Regions from separate parts of the Methylobacterium sp. ap11 genome, predicted to be linked through region 3. Evidence: predicted binding sites of a transcription regulator. Region 3 holds the regulator's gene; each other region holds the start of a gene.

Region 1 (3,718 bases), on a different contig from region 3:
TCGGCGTCGTGCCGCAGGACGTGGTGCTCCTCAACGACACCCTGTCAGCCAACATCGTGCTCGGCCGTCCTTTCGATGCCGCCCGCCTGCGCGCGGCCGCGGAACGGGCCTCGATCCTGCCCCGCATCGAGGCGATGCCGGACGGGTTCGACACGGTGGTGGGCGAGCGGGGGCTGAAGCTGTCCGGTGGCGAGCGTCAGCGGATCGCCATCGCCCGCGCCCTCTACGGCGCGCCGAGCATCCTGATCCTGGACGAGGCCAGTTCCGCCCTCGACGCGGAGACCGAGCGCGAGGTCATGGACGGGCTGCGAGGCGTCGCCGACCGGCTGACGATCGTCTCGGTCACGCACCGGATCGCGACGATCCGGGCAGGCGACCAGATCGTCCGTCTGCCCTCGGGCCCGCCGCGACACGACGAAACCGCCGGAGAAGGGTCTCCGGCGCTCGGCGCCTGAGCAGGCTGGCCCTGGCAGGCCAACGTTTCGCCTGCTCAGATTGTTGTTTCATCGCAGATTTTTGTCGCAAGACCGAGGGCCGCTCTCACGGCACACGACACGGGCGTGAAGCCCTTCTGCGTCAAGGCTTTCCCATAACACCACCTCATCCTGAGATGCGGGCGATCGAAAATCGCTGAGCCTCGAAGGAGGCCTCCAGAGATCGCAGCCGCATCTGGAGGCCTCCTTCGAGGTCAGTCGATCTTCGATCGCCAACGCCTCAGGATGAGGTCGCGGGTGGGAGAGATAATCATCGCGAATTCACTTCACTGTCGTGTACCGTGGGCCGCTCTTGCTCAATCTGCTCAGGGCATCGTCCGACGACGGAAGTATCGATCCGTCGAGAAAAAATATGAAAGATCAAAGATCTGGAGCAGCATCCGGCCGGACGACCGTGATCCGGTCGAAGCCTTCGGCGGCGGTCGGTGCCTCGAAGAGGCCGGCGACCGAGCGGATCGCCTCCTCCGGGACGCGCCGGTCGGCGGGCCGCGAGGCGTTGCGCGTCAGGGCGAGGGCGAGGGGGACGTCGATCCACACCGCCTCGACGCGGGCGCCGGCCGACCGGGCGATCTCGACGATCGGGCGGCGGTGCCGCGCGCCCGGGAGCGCGGCATCGAAGTAGACGACCTCCGGATGCCGGGCCTGGCGCCCGATCCAGGTCGTCTTGCCGGCGCCCTGCAGGCCGCAGACGATCACGACGGTGCGGGGGCCGTCATCCGCCCGGAGCGCCCGCCGCAGCGTCTCGTAGCAGGCCTGCCACGCCTGCCGGCTCCGCTCGGGCGTCCAGACCCGCCCCTCCGCGGTCTCGAGGCAGTCGTCGGGATTGATCGCGGCCGGCCTCACCCCTCGGCGGCCCGCCGCGGCCACATCCGCCCCAGCACCTCGTCGCGCCGGATCCAGGCGTGCCAGGCCACCGAGAGCACGTGGAGGGCGAGCACGATCCCGATACCCCAGGCGATCCAGTAATGCGCGGCGTAGCCGGCGAGCGACAGGGCCTTGTCGACCGGCACGAGGCGCGGGAACGAGACCACGCCGAACCACGGCAGGCCGTAGCCCCCGGCCGCCGAGTAGACGTAGCCGCTGACCGGCAGGAGCAGCATCAGAGCGTAGAGGCTCCAATGCGCGGCCTTCGCGGCGAGATGGGCCGAGCGGGAGGGCGGCGCGCGGTAGGCCGGCTCGCCGGCGACGAGCCGCCAGACGAAGCGCAACGGCAGGAGCAGCAGCACCGTCAGGCCGATGGATTTGTGGATGTCGAGGATCTCGCGCCGCGGCGAGGTGCCGGGCACCTGCCAGGCGGCGTAGATGCCGAGGACCAGCGCCACCAGGATCAAGGCCGCCATCAGCCAGTGGAAGCCGCGCTGGGTGCGGTCGTAGGTGTGGGGATCGCGGGCCCGGGCCATGGTGGTCTTCTGCGTCCATCGTCGTATGGCCGAGCTTGTCGCGCCCGATCGGGGCGTGAGCGCGGCGGGTTCGTTTCGCGTCCGTCACCGGGTGCGGAGCGGGCCCGGTTGCAACGCGCCGCCGCCCGGGACATATCAGGAACACCCCACGGAGGCCGGCGCGCGGCCCGAAAAACCCCGGAGATCCGCCGCCGATGGCGAAGAACCACCAGACCTTCGCCTGCCAGTCCTGTGGCGCGGTCTACAACCGCTGGCGCGGGCGCTGCGAGGCCTGCAACGGCTGGAACACGATCGTCGAGGAGACCGGCGCGACGAGCCCGGTCTCCGGCCCGGTCGCGACCCGGCCGAGCCGGGCGCGAGGACGAATCTTTCCGCTCGAGGGCCTGACCGGCGAGGTCAAAGAGGCGCCCCGCACCTCCTCGGGCATCGCCGAGCTCGATCGGGTGACGGGCGGCGGCTTCGTGCGCGGCTCGGTGATCCTGCTCGGGGGCGATCCCGGCATCGGCAAGTCGACGCTCCTCATGCAGGCCTCCGCGGCGCTGGCGAAACGCGGCGAGCGCGTCGCCTACATCTCGGGCGAGGAGGCGGTGGGCCAGGTGCGGCTGCGGGCCGAGCGGCTCGGGCTGGCGAGCGCCCCCGTCGAGCTCGCCGCCGAGACCAACGTCGAGGACATCATCGCCACCCTGAGCCAGGGCAAGCCGCCGGCGCTCGCCATCATCGATTCGATCCAGACGATGTGGACCGAGACGGTGGAATCGGCCCCCGGCACCGTGACCCAGGTCCGCGGCTCGGCCCAGAGCCTGATCCGCTTCGCCAAGACGTCGGGCACCGCCGTGATCCTGGTCGGCCACGTCACCAAGGACGGGCAGATCGCCGGCCCCCGCGTCGTCGAGCACATGGTCGATGCGGTCGCCTCGTTCGAGGGCGACCAGGGCCACCATTTCCGCATCCTGCGGGCGGTGAAGAACCGCTTCGGCCCCACCGACGAGATCGGGGTGTTCGAGATGACCGACGGGGGGCTCGCCGAGGTGCCGAACCCCTCGGCCCTCTTTCTCGCCGGGCGCGACCTCGCGGCGCCGGGCACCGCGGTCTTCGCCGGGATGGAGGGCACGCGCCCGCTGCTGGTCGAGATCCAGGCCCTGGTGGCGCCCTCCGCGCTCGGCATGCCCCGCCGCGCGGTGGTGGGCTGGGACCCCAACCGCCTGTCGATGGTGCTGGCGGTGCTCGAGGCCCACGGCGGCATCCGGCTGGGCGGCCACGACGTCTACCTCAACGTCGCGGGCGGGCTTCGCATCAGCGAGCCGGCCGCCGACCTCGCGGTGGCGGCGGCCCTCGTCTCCTCGCTCTCGGGCGCGGCGCTGCCGTCGGACGCGGTGTATTTCGGCGAGGTCGGCCTGTCGGGGGCGGTCCGCCCGGTGGCGCAGGCGCCGGCGCGGCTCAAGGAGGCGCAGAAGCTCGGTTTCGCCAAGGCGCTGATGCCGCTGGGCCGGGAGGGTGCCGGGCGCGACGGGTCCGGGACGGGGTTTCCGGCGGAGTCGCTTCGCCACATCGCCGATCTCGTCGCCGGGGTCGCCGCCAGCGGCAAGCCGGTCCGGGGCGGGCGGCGTCCGCAACAGCGGCTGCCGGCCTATGACGACGAGGACGCCTGAGCCGCCCGCCTCAGGCCGAGGGTGACGAAGCGCATCCGGCAGCGTATACAACGCCGGCGGTGCCGGGCAGCCGCGACCCGAGCCAACGCTCCCGCCCCCGAACCTGTTCCTGCCAATGCCGTTCTCCGTTCTCGATCTCGTCGTGCTGGGCGTCGTCGTCATCTCCGCGCTGCTC
Region 2 (3,718 bases), on a different contig from region 3:
GAACACCGAAGAGGGGGGCAAAGCTGATCGTCATCATGGTCTCCGGCGGGAGCTGTCGGCGTACCTCGTCATGCGCCGGCCATCGCTCTTCCGCTGCGTCCGTCATAGCGCCGCTTGGTCGATGCGTTGAGCGAATGCTTGAGATGTGTAACATCACGGGAATTGATGCAGGAACCGACGACGGAGCCGCCCGGTGCATCCCCTCGACATCGACCAGCTCCGCAGCCTCGTGGCGATCGCCGAGAGCGGCTCGTTCACCCGCGCGGCCGAGGCCGTGCACAAGACGCAATCCGCGGTCTCGATGCAGATGAAGCGGCTCGAGGAGCGGATCGGGCGCGAGATCTTCGCCAAGGCCGGCCGCGGCGTGCGCCTGACCGAGGACGGCGAGCGCCTGCTCGACTACGCGCGCCGCATCGTGCGGCTGCAGACCGAGTGCCTGGCGACCTTCGACGAGGGCGACCTGCCCGGCCGGGTGCGGCTCGGCCTGCCGGACGACTACGCCGACCGCTACCTGCCGGAGATCCTCGGCCGCTTCGCCCGGGCCCATCCGCGGGCCGAGGTCACGGTGGTGTGCGAGCCCTCCGACATGCTGGCCGAGCGGATCGCCGACGGCGACATCGACCTCGCTATCGTCACCGAGGCCAAGACGGCAAGCAAGACGGGGAGCGCGGCGCGAGGCGGCGGGCGGCGGGGCGTCGAGACGATCCGCACCGAGGCCCTGCTCTGGGTCACGTCGAGCCGCCACGCGGTGCACCGGGAGGAGCCGGTGCCCCTCGCCCTCGGCCGGCCGGCCTGCAACTGGCGGCTCGCCGCCATCGAGGCGCTGGAGCGCGGCGGGCGCCAGAGCCGGATCCTGTTCGTGAGCTGGAACTCCACCGCGGTCGGCGCCGCGGTGCTGGCCGGGCTCGCCGTCTCGGTCCTGCCGGAGAGCGCGTTGCGCTCAGGCATGCGGGTGCTCGGCCCGCAGGACGGCTTCGCGCCCCTGCCGGCCTGCCGGATCGGCCTGATGCGCCACCGGGCGGGCGAGCCGAACCCGCTCGCCGACATCCTGGCCGGGCAGATCCGGCAATCGCTCGACAACCTCGCTCTCGACGACCTCGCGCCCGACGCACCGGGGCTGGCGGCGGAGTGAACGCCGCGCGTTCTACTGGAGCGCGGCGAGGAAGCGGGTGCTGAGGTTGGTGAACAGGCCGCCGGCCGAGTTGCCGTAGACCGCGAGCGCTCCCGTGAGGGCCAGGAAGATCAGCCCGGCCACGAGCGCGTACTCGATCGCCGTCGATCCGGATCGCTCGTCCCGGAATGTCCGGACCGCCTCCGTCCTCCGCGCCCTGTCCCGCACGCCCCGCTCCCACGATCCGTCGGCGACAGAGTAAGGACAGACCTCCTCATCACAGGTTAACGCGACGATCGAAACGGCTGGCAGGGCGCCCTGCCGGCCGGAAGCGAGGATGGGACCGAGGTCTTTTTTGGATCCCGGCCCCCGATCGTCAGGCCTTGCCGGTCTCCTTGCGCAGCGCGTCGATGCGCTGCGAGGCCTCGGCCTTGTCGAGATCGGGATCGTAGGCGTCCTCGTCCTTGGCCTGCTCGGCCAGGGTCTTGAGATAGGACGCCTGCGCCCCGGTCATCGGCTCGGAGCCGGTGGTCCAGTCCTTGGGATCCTTGATTCGGTTCGAGGTGTCCTTGGGATCCTGCTTCGGGTTCTCGGTGTCGTGCTGCGCCTCGGCGTCGTGGGACTCGGCCTTCTTGGTCCTGGCGGTCATGGGGATCCCCGTGTTCCCTGATTGTTCCAGCCAGACAACGGGGAAGCCCCGGCTCGCGTTCCCGGCCGGGACGCCGGGATGCGGCTTGTCCCCGCAAATCACGGCCGCGGACGCGCGAAGGCCCCGGGCGGTCTCCCGCCCGGGGCCTTGTTCACGCGCTCGTCGTGGAAAGCGAGCAGCCCTGTGTCAGGCCGGCACGATCCGGGCCGCCTTTGTGTCAGGCTGCCTTGCTTTCAGGCGGCCTTGGCCTTCGGCTGCACCTCGGCGGTGTAGTCGTCCATCAGGGTCTTAGTCATCGCCGCCGGGGTGAAGCGGTACTGGGCGATCTCCGAGACCGGGGTGACCTCGGCGGCCGAGCCGGTGATGAAGCACTCGGTGAAGCCCGCCAGCTCCTCGAGGCGGATGCGCCGCTCGACCACCTCGTAGCCGCGGCGCTTGGCCAGCTCGATCACGGTCTGGCGGGTGATGCCGTTAAGGAAGCGGTCGGCCATCGGGGTGTGGATCACCCCGTCCTGGATGAAGAACACGTTGGCGCCGGTGCACTCAGCGACGTTGTCCTCCCAGTCCAGCATCAGGGCGTCGGCGTAGCCCTTGTTCTCGGCCCGGTGCTTGGAGATCGTGCAGATCATGTAGAGGCCCGCCGCCTTCGAGGCCGACGGCGCGGTGCGCGGATCGGGCCGGCGGTACTCGGCGAGGTCGAGCCGGATGCCCTTCATCTTGGTCGCCGGGTCGAAGTAGCTCGGCCATTCCCACGCCGCGATGGCGAGGTGGATGGTGTTGGCCTGCGCCGACACGCCCATCATCTCGGAGCCGCGCCAGGCGACCGGGCGGAGATAGGCGTCCTGGAGGCCGCTCTCCTTGAGCACCAGCTTCTTGGCGGCGTCGATCTCAGCGACCGTGAACGGGACCTCGAAGTCGAGGAGTTCGGCCGAGCGGCGCAGGCGCTGCGAATGCTCAGTGCACTTGAAGATCTGGCCGCCATAGGCGCGCTCGCCCTCGAACACGCTGGAGCCATAGTGCAGGCCGTGGCTGAGTACGTGAATCTTCGCGTCCGCCCACGGCACCATGCGGCCGTCGACCCAGATGTGGCCTTCACGCTGGTCGAAGGGAATGACGGACATGACGATGATCCTCGTATGCGTTCGTTTCCGCCTGGCTGGTTCTCGCGCAACCTTCGTGCTCGGATGAGGCGCGGGGCGTTCGTTCGTTTCGCCGGCGGGGTTGACGGGTATCAATGGGGCTGAGATATGTCAACAAGACTGACATAAATCACGCGAGCCCGCGAAGGCTCGGTTCCGCCAAGAGGTGCGACCCTTGACCCAGGCCGCCCGGACCCGTCCGGCCCCCATCCCGGACGCCGCCGACGAGGATGGGCGGGCGGCAGGCTACTCCCCGGAGGGGCCGACGCAAAGATCGCCGGAACACGGCTCGCCGGATCGAGACCAGCCGGCCTACGACCTCATCGAGCTCCTGTTCTTCGCCTACCGCGACTTCGTCGCCGACCCGGACCGGATCCTGGCCGAGTACGGCTTCGGCCGCGCCCACCACCGGGTGCTGCACTTCGTCGACCGCCATCCCGGCCTCACCATCGCCGAACTCCTGGATATCCTGCGGATCACCAAGCAGAGCCTGAACCGGGTGCTGAAGGAATTGATCGAGCAGGGCTACATCGCGCAGCGGACGGGCACGAGCGACCGCCGCCACCGCCTCCTCACCTGCACGCCGCAGGGCCGTGCGCTCGCCCAGCGCCTCGCGGGCGTCCAGGGCGAGCGGGTCCGGCGGGCGCTCGCCGAGGTCGGTCCCGCGCTCCGCGAGCCGGCAGGCCGGTTCCTGCTCGCGATGATCGAGCCGGAGGAGCGTGCCGCGGTGAGCCGGCTCATCGGCGGCGAGGCGTCGGCCGAGGTTCCGGCGGAGATCCAAGCGGAGATCCGGGCCGGGAGCCCGTCCGCCGACGGGGC
Region 3 (3,718 bases):
GCAGGACGACCTCCTGATGGTGGTGCGCCGGGTCGAGGCGCTCGGCCGCTTCCTCGACACCGAGGACGGCAAGAACCTGCTCGCCGGCTCCCGTCGCGCCGCCAACATCCTGCGGATCGAGGAGAAGAAGGACGGTCGCGCTTACGATGCGGCGCCGGACCAGAGCCTCCTGCGCCTGCCCGAGGAATCGGCCCTGGCCGAGGCCCTGCGGATGGCCGGCGCCGAGGCGGGCAAGGCCGTGGCGGTGGAGGATTTCGAGGGGGCGATGCGGGCGCTCTCGACCCTGCGTGCGCCGGTCGACGCCTTCTTCGACAAGGTGACGGTGAACGCCGACGAGCCGGCCCTGCGCGCCAACCGCCTAGCGCTCCTCAACGCGCTCCGGGCGGCGACCCGGGAGGTCGCGGACTTCTCCCGCATCGGCGGCGAGGGCCGCTGAGCGCAACGCGCGACCGGGCTCTCCCGTAAGCCCGGCCGCGCGCGTCCGGCCGTCGATCCGGCGCCGTGAGCCAATCCGCGTCTCCCGCGTTTCCCCGGCGGGAGAGGGCGGCCGCCCCCCGGCTCCCGCGGTCCCCCCGGGGGCCGGCGGATCGACACGGTGCGGCGAGGGACTTTGACTGCGATGCACCAGAACGCCATCCGACCGCACCGGGACAAGCCGGGAGTCTCGGCCCGCGGCATCGTGCTCACCCTGCTCGGGGTCGTGATCGGCAGTGCCGGCTACTACGCCTCCTGGCGCTACCAGACCCCGCTTGGCACGATCGGCGGTATCGCCGGTCTGGCGCTCTGCGTGATCGGCACCAGCCACGGCCACGAGGGCGGGCACTAAGCTCGACTTTGGCCTTCAGGCTGCGTTGCAGGGAGGGCGGGCCCCGGGCGGCGGCAGGGGCGAAGCACGGTTTCGTTCTGTGCCGCTGGAGCCGGGATGTCGCCAAAACGCGCTCACGCCAGCGAGCGTATCCGGGAGGGCGGGTTGCGCCTTCGGGTACCGGGCGGCCTGCACCGCCTTGCGGCGTTCGCGAGCGGGCCGACGCGCTGCCGACAGGAGATTGCGGAGAGCAGGGCGAGCAGGCAGGGGTGGTGCGGGCGATCACCCGGCCCGACCACTGGCGCTGGGTCTCGACGCCGAGATGGGCGCGAGTCTCCCGGACGGTAACCTCGACGCTCCCGTACCCGTCACGGCTCTCTGGCGGTGGTGATCAATAACTGGCGAAGGAATTCCGGGATCGAGCGGAATGATCTGTGGTCCCGCCGGTCGGATCGGGGTGGTCGGGGCGTTGTCCGGTTGCGCTTTCGGTGGCCGGTCCGGGCGCCGGCCGCGCGTCGTCTGATCGCGAAAGGGTTCGTGGCGGAGCGCGAAGGCACGCTTTCCTCTTCGAACCGGACAATCGCCGCACGGCGTATGGTTTCGACGTCGTCGGTGCCGAGACGATCCGCGATGAACGCCCGCACGGCCGGGTTCTTGTCCAGCCGCGAGAGGCGATGCTGAGTCTGGACCCTGGAGCCGCGTCCGATGGCGCGTGGTACTCGGCTTCTTCCGCCCCAACATCCCGTTTTTTCAAAGCCGCTTGCGGAACACTTGCGGAACGCTTACCATGTTCGCGATTTGTTTCCGGAGCGCGGCAGCGCGGGGATGAGAGAGTCACATGCTCACGCGTAAGCAGTTGGACCTGCTCCGCTTCATTCAGCAGAGAATGCGCGAGACGGGTGTCCCCCCGTCCTTCGACGAGATGAAGGACGCCCTCGACCTGAAGTCGAAATCGGGCATCCACCGCCTGATCACCGCCCTGGAGGAGCGCGGCTTCCTGCGCCGTCTGCCGAACCGGGCCCGGGCGATCGAGGTGATCCGCATCCCCGATACGGTGACGGGGCCGGCGACGGCTCCCGCGGCCGGGGCCGAGGTGGTGCGGTTCAACCCGAGCGTCGTCGAGGGCGGGCGCGCCCACGAGCCGAAGCGGCAAGCCGGCATCCCCGCCATGGCGACGGCCTCGGATGAGAACGGCCACTCGGTCAGCGTACCGGTGATGGGCCGGATCGCCGCCGGTACGCCGATCTCGGCGATCCAGAGCCAGAGCCGCACGGTGGCGATGTCGCCGGACTTCCTGGCCAGCGGCGAGCACTACGCCCTGGAGGTGCGCGGCGACTCGATGATCGAGGCCGGCATCCTCGACGGCGACCTCGTGGTGATCCGCCGCCAGGAGACCGCCAATACCGGCGACATCATCGTGGCGCTGATCGACGACGAAGAGGCGACCTTGAAGCGCCTGCGGCGCCGAGGCTCGTCGATCGCGCTCGAGGCCGCCAACCCGGCCTACGAGACCCGGGTGCTCGGGCCGGATCGGGTGCGGATCCAGGGCCGGCTGGTGAGCCTGGTGCGGAAGTACTGAGTTCGCGCGGGGAGCGCCTTCGCCCGACCCCCCGCACGGGAGGGTGGCCTGCGAAGCAGGCCGGAAGAGGGGGAGCGACGCTTCCGGAAAAACATGTGGCACGCCGCCATGTTCTGCGGGCCTGATCCGGTCCGCAGCTCCGGCGGGCGTGCCCATGGCGCCAGTTCGGGCGCCCGTGCGGCAGAGCTTCTATGCGACCGCACGACCGCGCAGCGAAACCCACAAGGCCTATCTCGACATGATCGGCGGCGGCGACGTGCTCCGCGCCGGCTCGCTCGTCAGCCCGACCACGACCGACGGCTTGCCAGTGAACCTCGGCAAGTTGCGCGAGCAGTTCGCCGGCGAGAACGCCCTCGCGCCGCAGGGCGGCTGCCTGAGCTTGACCAAGGACATTTTCTTCACGAGTCCCTCGCCGGCCTCGGCGCTGGTCGAGGGCTGCAGCTCGACAGGGCCTGGTGACTCGATCAGGGTCACGGACCGGAAGCGGCTCGGTGACGGGTTTCGCGAACACGATGTGCTGGGTGAGGGGTCCATGCTCATGCGGAGTGCCGGCCCGTGAGCGTGGTCGGGACGACCAGCATTATCGGGTTCGATTCGGCCTGGACCGACAACCCTCGTGCGCCGGGTGCGATCTGCACGATTCGCATCGACCGGGCCGGCCGCCGCACCCTCGTGCCGCCGCGCCTCGCCTCGTTCGACGAGGCTCGCGCGGCGATCGAGGCGGAGAGCGCCATCAGCGACTTGCGCCTCGTCGCCCTCGACCAGCCGACCCTGGTTCCGAACGCGACCGGGATGCGCCCGGTCGATCGGGTCGCGGCCTCCCTGATCTCCTGGCTCGGCGGCGGCGTGCAGCCGGCGAACCGCGGGAAGGCCGGGATGTTCGACGACGCGGCCCCGCTCTGGCGCTTCAAGGAGCGGCTCGGCGCGACGGAGGATCCGGAGGCCTCGCGGGAGGCCATCCGCGGCCTCTACCTGATGGAGGTCTTTCCCGCCCTGGCGATGCCGTCCCTCGATCCCGCCTTCGACGGCCGCCTGCGCGGACCGCGCTACAACCCGGCCCGCCGCAAGACCTTCACGCTGGCGGGCTGGCAGGCGGTGATCGCGGCGGTGCGGCGGCAAGCGGTCGAGTCCAGGATCGCCGGGCTCGCGGACTGGGCCGACGACCTGGCGCGGATCGCAACCCCGCGCAAGGCCGACCAGGACCGGCTCGACGCGGTGCTCTGCGCCCTCATCGGGCTGCACTGGCTCGTCCAGCCACGTCACAGCTCGATCATGATCGGCGACCGCATCGCGGGCTACATGGTGGCGCCGGCAAGCCCGTCGGTGCGAACGCG
Region 4 (3,718 bases), on a different contig from region 3:
GCAATACGATCGCAAACGCAAGCGCGGTTATTTTGGCGTCGATGATAGCAAGCTTCAGGCAAGCGATGAAAGATTTGAACACATGTGGCAAGCCCACGATATGAATGACGAATATGATGATAGCGCGAAATATTATCGCAATCTAGTAAATTTTTACATGCGTAAATAATAGTATATGGTAGCCCGCACGTCATAGGTTTTAAATCGTGCGGGCTAACAAGAACTAATATTTTTTAGCGAAATCCAGGCAAGTACACTGCGCCAACAACACCCTTCGCTGTCTTATCTTTCTCTACCCTAAGGATTTCTTGGTCAATGGCGAAGAGTGGCTCTGCATAGGCATTTGGGTCCATCAAAAACCCGGCCTCTTTCAGGAGGTCGACAGCGCCTGTAGCTGTCAAAGTAGCGCTTTTATCAGTGTAGGTGATGGTGATTTCATTTGGCATGCGTCGCTGCTCGGACATCGATGGCCTCCGTTACCCGAGCCGGTATAGGCTGAAAGTCTAGATCGCGCACGCAAGAAAAAACCCCGCTCGGCGGCTGCCGGCGGGGCTCACCGGATCGCCGACACGCACGGCACCTCGCTCAACCGCGTCGTGAACCGCGGCGAGCATCAGCGGTAGAGCTCCGTCTTCGACCACTTGCGGTGCGCGCAAAAAGCGCAGGAGCCGTAAGGGCCCGGTCCTGTTGTCCGACGCAACTCTCCAACCTTCACGGGCAGGCAGGACAATGGTCGAGCCGCGGGTTCGTATGCTGGTCGTCTTCTACTCGCGCACCGGGTCCGTCGAGGCCCTGGCGGTAGCCGCTGGAGAAGCAGCGCGCGAGGCCGGTGCCGAGGTGCGCCTGCGGCGTGCGCGCGAGGTCGCCTCGGCCGAGGACATGTCCAAGGTCGAGGGGTGGCGTGAGGAGGCTGACCGCCAGAACGCCCTCTACCCGGAGCCGACGCACGAGGATGCAGAATGGGCCGACGCGATCCTGTTCGGGACACCGTCCTACTTTGGGGCGCCGGCTACCGAGTTGAAGAACTTTCTCGACCGCCTCGGCCCGCAATGGAAGCGTGGCACCCTGTCGGGCAAGGTCGGCGGCGCGTTCGCCGCTGCATCCTGGCCGCATGGTGGCTCGGAGGTAGTGACGCTGGCCCTCTACGCTCCGATGGCGCACCTCGGCATGGTGATCCTACCGACGGGCTACACCGACGAGGCCATGCTGGAGGCAGGCTCACCCTATGGCGCTTCGACGATCGTGGGCGGCAAGAAGGGAAAGCCGCGCCAGGAAGATCTCGATGCCGCGCGCCACCAGGGGCGGCACACGGTCGCGATAACTCGGGCGCTTGTCATCGCTGATGAGATGCCGAGCCGTGCCAAAGCCGAGACTTCGAAGGCGTAAGCCGGCAAGTGAGCTGCCGGCCTAACCGGCAGCTCCACCGATCGCGCTCACCGCTGGGATCTCATGGAGCCTGATGGTGTAGCGCGGCGAGCGCATCTCGAACTTGGTCGACGAGGCCCGGCTCATCGCACGAGGCTCGCGCGGGACTTCACGTGGTGCCAGCGTACCGAGAACAGCAGCACGCCCCAGAGCAGGCCCTCCTCCAGGTCCTCCAGGGCGAATTCCTGATCCATCTCCGGGTTGTCGAACGTGAGGGACAGCCGGTTGCCGGTCATCACCAGGCGCTTCAGGCTCATCTCCCCGTTGACCACCGCGACCACCACCACGCCGGAAGAGGGCCGCAGCGACCGGTCCACGATCGCCAAGTCCTCGTCGTGGATGCCGGCGCCCTTCATGCACCAGCCGCGCACCCGCCAGATAAAGGTGGCGAGCGGGTTCGGCACGAGCCAGCGCGGAAGCTCGAGCGCGCCTTCGATGAAGTCCTCGGCTGGGCTCGGGAACCCGGCGCAGAGCGTCGGGAGCATGAACGGGATCCGCACGAGCCCGCTGTCGTCCGCCGCCTCCGCACCGACCCGATAGAGACTCACGCGCGCCCTCCGTATTAGAACAGAAAGAGAACAAATAGGCCTGAGGTTCCCGGTCAAGGCCGAGCTTCGGGGCCGAGTGGCCGCGCCTACGCGAATCGATAGTCTCGTAGCTCGCTCGCAACCACAGAAGCGCGAGAACTGTTTCGAAAATAGGCCAACCGGCTTGACGGTGCCGTTATGCTGATCCGACCCGTGTGCCACTTTTTACACTGTTGACTGACTGCAAATTCCAGACTCGCTCTGCCTTCACCAAGCGTATGGCGTGTGGGGAGATGCGTCTGCCGGCACAAAAGCCCACCAACGTCAATGCATGAATAATTTCCGATGTAAAAATATCACATTTCGTATATAATACAACTTGCATGCTCGTGCTGGTTGACGCGGCCTGGATTTTTGCTAGCTGTTGCTCGTTAACATCTATCTGTAAAAGTAAAGGAATCAATAACAATGGGTGATGTGACGCAGCGTACCGGATTTACTGATAGTCCTTTCTTTAATAGGACGATATATCCGATCGAAAATATTGTAGGCACCGGATCTTTTGAGTACAATATAGCAAGCGGGGCAGGGTCTGCAGTTTCCGCACCCCTTAGCTCGACATTTTCTCGATACACCGCTTTGGCCCTCAACAATGAGGGGCAAAATTCGAGATATTTATACGGCGTCAAAGCGGACGGGTCCGAGGACAGTCTTGGTATTTACAATATACCATTCAAGACCTCAGGAATAGTAGTAACTTCTGAGACGAAGGTTGATAACCCTTCGAATTTCGTACTTGAAAGTCAAGATCAGTCAAGCTACTTGATATTTTCCAACGGTACCGCCCCTGCCGCTGGATCCAACTACAGCTTTACGTCTCCGCAGGGAGATTATGCGCTGCCAGTTTGCTATGGCGCCGGCTCGAAGATACTGACATCTCGCGGCGAAGTTGCAGTCGAGGATCTGCGCGTCGGCGATCTGGTTCTCAACGCCGCCGGCGAGGCCCGTCCGATCCGCTGGCTCGGCCACCGGACTGTCGATTGCACACGACACCCGCATCCGGACAGCGTCCAGCCCGTGCGCATTCGCGCCCACGCGTTCGGCGACAACCGGCCGTCCCGCGACCTCGTTCTCTCCCCGGGCCACGCTGTCTGCCTCGACCTTCTCGGCGAGGTGCTCGTTCCGGCCAACGCCCTCGTCAACGGCGCGACCATCGTTCGCGACACGGTCAATACCGTCACCTACTGGCACGTCGAGCTCGACAGCCACGATATTCTCCTCGCCGAGGGCCTACCCGCCGAGAGCTATCTCGACGCCGGCAACCGCGCCTTCTTCGCCGAGAACGATGTCGTCGACCTCGACCTCACACCCGATGATCGGCCCGCCCATGCCGATTTCTGCCGGCCCTTCCACGAGGATGGTGTCCTCGTCGATGCCGCCCGTGCCCAGCTCCGCCGACGCGCGGAGGCGCTGGGCTGGCGCCTCGAGACGCCCGAGCCCTTCGCGGACACGCACCTGATGGTGGACGGCCGCATTGTGCAGCTCGACCGCCTGGGCCTGATCGGCTGCTTCCTGCTGCCTGCCACGGCGCAGGAGGTGTGGCTGATCACCCCAACGAACACGCCGCGGGACGCGGCCATGGGCCTGGATCAGCGCGATCTCGGATTGTCGCTGAGCCGGCTCGCCCTCGACGACGGTTTGCATGCCGTGCGCGAAATCGCGCTCGACGACTCCCGGATGGTCGATGGCTTTCACATCGCAGAGGT

What was found. Region 3 encodes LexA, which represses DNA repair genes until DNA is damaged. Its sites were predicted from a motif close to TGTTCNNNNTGTGTTCNG; they were not measured.
Region 1: a site for LexA is predicted at 2,021-2,038, ahead of radA (DNA repair protein RadA). Genes of this name have one in related genera too.
Region 2: a site for LexA is predicted at 1,772-1,789, ahead of BMX97_RS20025 (DUF3072 domain-containing protein). Genes of this name have one in related genera too.
Region 4: a site for LexA is predicted at 1,989-2,006, ahead of BMX97_RS14290 (LexA family protein). Genes of this name have one in related genera too.

What each region holds. Positions count from the first base shown of each region.
Region 1 is NZ_FOEB01000007.1:47,678-51,395, forward strand. It holds gene BMX97_RS12200 (ABC transporter ATP-binding protein) at 1-455, shown strand, start outside; gene BMX97_RS12205 (AAA family ATPase) at 855-1,337, opposite strand; gene BMX97_RS12210 (cytochrome b) at 1,334-1,894, opposite strand; gene radA (DNA repair protein RadA) at 2,089-3,543, shown strand; gene BMX97_RS12220 (CvpA family protein) at 3,659-3,718, shown strand, end outside.
Region 2 is NZ_FOEB01000014.1:81,462-85,179, reverse strand. It holds gene BMX97_RS20040 (DUF1127 domain-containing protein) at 1-37, opposite strand, end outside; gene BMX97_RS20035 (LysR substrate-binding domain-containing protein) at 194-1,132, shown strand; gene BMX97_RS20030 (Flp family type IVb pilin) at 1,145-1,339, opposite strand; gene BMX97_RS20025 (DUF3072 domain-containing protein) at 1,488-1,760, opposite strand; gene BMX97_RS20020 (branched-chain amino acid aminotransferase) at 1,994-2,881, opposite strand; gene BMX97_RS20015 (MarR family winged helix-turn-helix transcriptional regulator) at 3,222-3,718, shown strand, end outside.
Region 3 is NZ_FOEB01000002.1:121,873-125,590, forward strand. It holds gene glyS (glycine--tRNA ligase subunit beta) at 1-436, shown strand, start outside; gene BMX97_RS03065 (hypothetical protein) at 620-826, shown strand; gene lexA (transcriptional repressor LexA) at 1,644-2,384, shown strand; gene BMX97_RS03075 (DUF4357 domain-containing protein) at 2,560-2,943, shown strand; gene BMX97_RS03080 (DUF429 domain-containing protein) at 2,940-3,718, shown strand, end outside.
Region 4 is NZ_FOEB01000008.1:178,100-181,817, forward strand. It holds gene BMX97_RS14280 (glycosyltransferase family 2 protein) at 1-169, shown strand, start outside; gene BMX97_RS32075 (hypothetical protein) at 234-464, opposite strand; gene wrbA (NAD(P)H:quinone oxidoreductase) at 751-1,386, shown strand; gene BMX97_RS14290 (LexA family protein) at 1,509-1,973, opposite strand; gene BMX97_RS14295 (Hint domain-containing protein) at 2,775-3,718, shown strand, end outside.